Regions from separate parts of the Paenibacillus sp. FSL R10-2734 genome, predicted to be linked through region 2. Evidence: riboswitches for the same ligand, from Rfam matches in the RefSeq annotation. Region 2 holds a riboswitch; each other region holds the start of a gene.
The links. Region 2 has a riboswitch for cyclic di-AMP ahead of NSS67_RS07815 (TrkH family potassium uptake protein). Riboswitches for the same ligand answer to the same signal wherever they lie in the genome.
Positions count from the first base shown of each region.

Region 1: linked by a shared signal. The riboswitch ahead of NSS67_RS02215 (C40 family peptidase) and the one ahead of NSS67_RS07815 (TrkH family potassium uptake protein) in region 2 are both predicted to bind cyclic di-AMP.
Region 3: linked by a shared signal. The riboswitch ahead of NSS67_RS07340 (alpha/beta hydrolase) and the one ahead of NSS67_RS07815 (TrkH family potassium uptake protein) in region 2 are both predicted to bind cyclic di-AMP.

Region 1 covers NZ_CP150170.1:480,111-482,376, reverse strand. The annotation lists gene NSS67_RS02220 (C40 family peptidase) at 1-179, opposite strand, end outside; cyclic di-AMP (ydaO/yuaA leader) riboswitch at 185-326, opposite strand; gene NSS67_RS02215 (C40 family peptidase) at 687-1,115, opposite strand; cyclic di-AMP (ydaO/yuaA leader) riboswitch at 1,169-1,306, opposite strand; gene NSS67_RS02210 (hypothetical protein) at 1,521-2,266, opposite strand, start outside.
Region 2 covers NZ_CP150170.1:1,756,285-1,758,550, reverse strand. The annotation lists gene NSS67_RS07815 (TrkH family potassium uptake protein) at 1-1,265, opposite strand, end outside; cyclic di-AMP (ydaO/yuaA leader) riboswitch at 1,402-1,581, opposite strand; gene NSS67_RS07810 (CPBP family intramembrane glutamic endopeptidase) at 1,896-2,266, shown strand, end outside.
Region 3 covers NZ_CP150170.1:1,641,674-1,643,939, reverse strand. The annotation lists gene NSS67_RS07345 (permease) at 1-274, shown strand, start outside; gene NSS67_RS07340 (alpha/beta hydrolase) at 537-1,346, opposite strand; cyclic di-AMP (ydaO/yuaA leader) riboswitch at 1,453-1,639, opposite strand; gene NSS67_RS07335 (hypothetical protein) at 1,883-2,056, opposite strand; gene NSS67_RS07330 (Nif3-like dinuclear metal center hexameric protein) at 2,142-2,266, opposite strand, start outside.

The DNA.
Region 1 (2,266 bases), 1.3 Mb from region 2:
ACATACATTGTAAATCCGGAGCAATCAAATCCATTTGTGGAGACGCCGCCGGATACGTATTTAGTTCCGATGGTCTTGTCGATCACTTTATCCATTTTGGAATCCGCGAAAGCGCTTCCTGCTCCGATGGTGAAGATAATGGAAAAGCTGAGTACAGCTGCTGCTAACTTCTTCTTCAAAAGTTTATACCCCTTCCAGATGCCTACGAGGTTAGCTTAAGGGTTCGGTTGAAGGTCCCCTATGACCCCTCTAAAGATGGAGGTCAATTCACCCAAAGTTGGTTCCCCCGTTTCCCTAATAGTTAGGAAACTCGGCTCAGACTGTTGATTAGGAATAGCTTGTAATCAATACATGACAAAACCTTTGTAAATAACAACTTAATGATTACAAAAATGTTACTAAAATCTTACTGCAGTTATTGTAACAAACGGAGTGCCGCTTGGCAATCGTTTTTAACATAATCATGCAGAAAAATTCGTATTTTTAAAGACAAAATGCATATGTAAGCGATAATATTAAACTAATTTTCATATTTATAGAAATATTTATCAAATAAAAGTGTTTAGAGCCCGTTCTAGTGGTGTAAAGAATATAATAAGGCAAAAGAAAACCTGGATTCGATTACGGCAATAATCAAATCCAGGTTCATATAGTTATAATTGTGAGGTTATAGTTGTGGGGAAGTATTAATCGTAGGCTACAGCTTGATATGAGGAAGTACTCATTACTCTTTTAGCACCAACGTAGCGATTGGCCCAGTAGGACTGGCTAAGTGAAGTGATAGTTACACCACGTGAAGAAGAAGATTGTGCAAATTTACCGTTTCCAACATAAATTCCAACATGGGATACGCCGCTACCCAATGTGTTAAAGAAAACCAAGTCGCCTGAACGCAGCTTGCTTTTAGCTATAGGAGTTCCGACATTATATTGAGCTTTTGAGGTACGGGGCAAAGAAAGACCCATATTCTTGAATACATACGTAGTAAATCCAGAACAGTCAAATCCTTTAGTGCTAGTGCCTCCGGTTTTATAGGCAACTCCAATAGTCTTTGAGATAACACTGTCCATTTTCGAATCTGCAAAGGCGCTTCCACCACCAATAGAGAATGCCATTACTAATCCTAGCGTCGCAGCGACGCATGCTTTTCTTAAGTTCTTCAAAAAAAATGTACCCCTTCCAATGCCTGTGAGGTTAGCTTAAGGGTTCGGTAGAAGTTTCCCTATGATCACTGCAAAGCGAGATCAATTCACCCAAAATATGGTTCCCCCACTTCCCGGTGCAAGGAATTCGGCGTTTTATGCACCAGTTAGTGACTTATCGACATGACTACGACAAATACATGAAGTTATGTAGAAATCGTTTCAAATGATTACAAACTTGTTACTAATGGAACAGGACTTATTGTAACAAAGTCTTTACCATTTTGCAAATCCTAATAATTTATCTATAACGCAAAAGAGTCCCAGCTCCTGATTCAGGAACCGGGACTTTTATATTATGTTCTGCAAGGCTTAAAATTATTGTGGAAATGCTTTACTGCGCCATAGATGATATTGTGCGGAGATCCCCCACATTTTGAAGAGTGTTGAAGGCAGTGAAGAGAGTTGACGAATAAGAAGTGCGGGTAGGCCAGGACAGAAGATACCAGTTAGTCCGCACACTAGCAGAAGGAGCAGACCGCCTGCACCAAGCACGATGGAAATTCCTATTGCTGGAAAAAGTGACTTCAAGCAGATGAATAGGGAGGAGAACATCCCCATACCACTGGTATAACCAAACTGCATATATAGAAGAAACAGACGCACGATAAAAATGTATATAAGCCATGCCAATACGTATGGAACTAGATGGAGCAACAAAGAGTAGTTCAGAAAGGAGGATAAGAATAGCCCGTACATTTTTGGAGCAAGCCAATATAACGGAAGTAGAACCAACACCCATTCAATTAGACTGAAGATAAACACTGGCAATCCATAAAGCTTCATACCGGGAAAAAAGAACAGGCCACGCTCTCCTTTTCGCTCCTGGTGGAGTTCATGCAGTAATCCAGCCCTTATAAAGGGGGAGAGTAGCAGTCGCAAGACAACAAGCCCTAGGAACATCCATAACCAAGTACGTATCGCAGGATCTGTGTTCAAGCTGAACTGCCCTTCGACATAATAGAGTAGTCTGCCCATTCCGCTGCCTCCAGCATCTTTATCTGGATAGCGTAGTAGAATTGGAACGATAGCAGACCGAATGAAACCGTACATAAAGTAGCCCC
Region 2 (2,266 bases):
TTATACAATGGTTTACCCTGTTTAGGTCCAAGCGCATACACTAATGTTAATGGACCTAGCCGACCCGCGAACATCGTCAGACAGATCAGAATCTTACCGATGATAGACAGTTCAGGTGTCAGCCCCATACTTAGTCCCACCGTAGCAAAGGCTGAGGTCGTCTCGAATAGTATTGCTAAGAAATTACTATCCTCTGTTGTGGACAGTAACATCGACACAGAGAGGACCAATAGTAACGCCAGTAAAGTTAACGTCAACGCTTTATAGATACGCTCCTGCGCCAATCGATAACGGAACAGCACAACATCTTCACGCCCGCGCAGCATCGCTATTACTGCACCAATCATTATCGTAAAGGTTGTAGTCTTGATCCCGCCACCCGTTGATCCCGGAGATGCACCAATAAACATAAGAATAACCATAAAAAACTGTGAGGCTTGCCGCAGTCCGGCAATATCCACTGTGTTGGCACCAGCGGTTCGGGGCGATACAGACTGAAAGAATGCCGATAATATTTTGCCGCCGAAATTTAGATTACCCAGTGTGCGCTGATTCGTAAATTCAAATATAAAAATAACCAAAGCGCCGATAAGAATAAGCCCTGCAGTGGAAGAGAGTACAACTTTGCTATGCAAAGATAATTTACGTTTTACACGAAACTCCACCAGATCAGACATGACAATAAAACCGATACCGCCGGAGACAATCAGAAACATCACCACGATATTCACAAGCGGGTCATATACATAATCGGTTAAACTCCGGAAATCTCCAAAAATATCAAATCCAGCGTTATTAAACATGGATACCGCATGAAATATCCCAAAATAAATGGCTTTTCCTAGGGGCATATCAAATGCCCAGCGTATCGACAGAAGTACCGCTGCACAGCCTTCAATGACCAAAGAATAAATGAGTACTCTCCGGATCAATCGAACAATTCCCTCCATAGAACCTTGGTTCATTGCTTCCTGTAGGATCAGTCTGTCCCGCAAGGAGATTTTGCGTTTCATCATCATGGCAAATAAGGTGGCCATTGTCATAAAACCTAAGCCGCCCACCTGGATAAGCACCATAATTACGGTTTTCCCAAAAATGGTGAATGTCGTCCCGGTGTCCAGCACCACAAGTCCTGTCACACAGGTGGCCGATGTTGCAGTAAACAACGCATCAATAAAACTAACAGCATTCCCGCTGGTACTCGAAATGGGAAGCATTAGCAGCAAGGCTCCAATCAGAATGATCGATGCAAAACCAAGCACCATAATCTGAGGCGGAGAGAGCTTCAGGAACTTTGATTCAGAAACCCTGCGAAACTGTGAAGCCACTACGCTCACCCTCTTATCAAAATTTAAAGAATTCCAACAAAAAAAGCACTGGAAAACCAATGCTACCCTTGGTTCCTGCAGTAAATTAGCCTACGAGGTTAGCTGACGGATTCGGACTGTGCAGGCTGCCCTATTCGTTCCTAGAACGAAATTCACCCCTGATGAATAAAGACAACGCCTATGGCGTATACTCATCTTTTCATTACTTCTTATGGTTCCCCCGTTTTCACCTGAAATTCGGCTATATACAATTGCATACAAATTATATATGTTATTTCGATAAATCACAAAGACACTATTAATGGTGATTCATATGAAAAATGCGGTTTGGAGAGGATGTACCACTAAGAGTGCCTTTTCTCATCACTTTTCCGTGTTTTCCCTGCAATTGCATCGATTTTCATGAAAAACGAAGAAATAATCACCTTAAATTCATGGTATATATTCAGCTACCTATTCTATAATATCTCTATTACCCATAAAAAGAATATACGATGATTTTTGTAACTATCATGGCACTAATACTATAATGGTACATAACATTGTCAGTTTACAAGGAGGCGTTACATGAATCCCGTTGGCCAGCCCTTACAGCAACGTGCCCTCTCCAAGAGGCTCATCATCTCGGGCATTATCGGTCTTATTCTATTTATTATGTTTCAAATTGCTCCCTCGGTGCTAAATAGCCCTGCCGGGGAAGATACTACTGTCATCAGTAAGGCGGAAGCCCGCGACAAAGCCATATCATTCGCAGAACAAAAGCTGAACTACACCAAAGCACCAACCGATCAGTGGAATGTACTGTACGATACGGACTCTTCCTTTTATGGTTATATGTCCCGCGAGAAGCTTTTGGAGGACTATACAAAAAAGAAATTGGATCAACGATATCCTTTTGACATCTTTCGTGTAACACTTAGTCCTTCAGCGGAACAAGA
Region 3 (2,266 bases), 110 kb from region 2:
TACGAATGGCATTCTTGCTATTATTATTTTCGCCATTGCCGGCACACTGTTTGTCATTCCAACCGCGGCTGAAATCCCTATTATCGGAACCTTTCTTTCCTTTGGTCTCGGTACAGGAGCTGCAGGTGCGCTGCTTGTCACGCTTCCCTCCATAAGCTTGCCTTCTATGCTTATGGTGTATCGTTCCTTCCCACGTCGGGTGATCTGGTTCGTATTTGGCTCAGTCGTAGGGTTAGGGATTTTAAGTGGCATTGTAGGTGTACTGTTCTTGTAAATTCTCAACATTCATGCGAGTAGAAGTAGAATAAAGGCTGGCTCATCCGTAGTATTGACTACCTTTGAGCCAGCTTTTAGTTTGATATCCAATGCTTTAGGGAAATCCTCCCTATAATTCCATACAAAAGAACGCCCCGCAGCCAGTTCATTCCCCCCGGCTATGGGACGCCCTTATTTCTCGCTTAAACGCTAGCCGTCCATCTAAAGACGCCGACGCGTTTATGCATTCTTCAATGTTTACTCCAATTTACTCTAATAGATCAACTAATCTGCTGAGTTCCCTGCTGCTTCTCCAAAAACCGCTGAAGAATAGCATTAAATTTCTCCGGCTGACACAGATTACTAGGATCTAATGCGTTAGGAATAATCGCTAACTGAGCTTGAGGCAGCTGAGACACCACATCCTTCATACAATTGACTCCGAATTCACTGAAGTCACCCACAATACATAACGCGGGACGCTTAAAAGTCTTTAAGCATCTAGTGTAATCCACATGGCTCGTAGCCAGCCTTTGCCGGTACAATTCCCGTGGACGTTTGTCGAGAAGTCCTCTTCTAATCTCGTTATAGGCCAGGTTCCAGCGCTCCCGATACATCATACGAATCGAAGGCAGGATCAGCTCACTTGGGGCGTAATACATTAGCCAACTACAATAAGCAGCCATAAGCTGGATTTTACCTATAATCGTTGACGCCTGACTTCTACAGAAGCTATCCACAACGACAATCGCTTTTACCCGCTCAGGATATTGTTTCGCAATATGTTGAACGACCAGACCACCGTAAGCAATTCCCACAAAAACCGCTTCGCGGATGCCCAAATCATTCAATAGCATAATTAGATCTAGACATTGAGTTTCAATAATCTCGTTTGGGGCCTGCAGCAGCTCACCTGACTTTCCATTCCCCCGTAAATCGCACAGAATCACTTTATATTTATCAGAAAAATACTCCAGCTGAGGCTTGAACATACTATGTGTCAATCCATGACCGTGGATAAAAACAACCGGAGTCCCTGTACCATTGATTTCATAATAGAGTGAAGTTCCATTCAGTTTAGCAATAGGCAAAGGTAACACCTCTTTCATAAATAGATCCAATAACTATATCTGCTTTTGAACGCAGCAAAAAACCACAGAGGGATTCTCTGTGGCTATTCATCGTGAAATACGCCATTCATCCTCTCTCCATACGCTTACGAGGTTAGCTGTCGGATTCGGGCAGTGAGAGTTGCCCTACCTGCATGGATGCATTACTATGCACCAGGAACAGGATTCACCCCATAACTAGTACCGACTGTAACATCGATTCCCAGTTGTTGGTTCCCCCGCTTTCCTGAACGGAAATTAAGCGGATTTCATATGTAATTATCGGTTATGTCATGAATCATACTCCGTGTAAGGTTGCTTGTAAAGGAGCGATCTAGCCAAAATAAAGTAGAATGTAGTACTTTTCATTTCATATTGCATATACTCGTCATTTTCTCTCTCTTTTTCTCTTGTTTACTCGTTTTTTTTAAGAAAAACGTGCTGAACCAAGCGAAAAAGCCAAGCGGTTATCAGAGAACCATCTCTGAACCACTCGGCTCCTTCATAGAATCATGCGGCTACAAAAGATCGGCGTTTTTCAATGCATGCTCCCAGCTTGGATAAAAGAACAGCGCACTTCTCATAAGATCAGGATCGCTTTGCTTTACTTGTTTTTTGCTGATCGAGCTTCCGTCGGTTTGCAGCTTTTTGATCCGACTTAACACTTCATCAGCCTCCAAAGGAATTTCCATTGAAACACTCCTTTCTCAGTGACCTGGTTTCCAATCATTTTCTCCATAATATGCAAATTTATTCTTCGGTTTTGATTTCGACGAGTTAAACCAGCTGATAGATCGGTTGTTCAGCAATGAAAAAGGTAGGAATCATTGGGTATTTCTCTGCGAGGATTTCAGCTAAATATTTCATCCCTGGAGCTTCACTCTCCGCATGGCCTAACATAA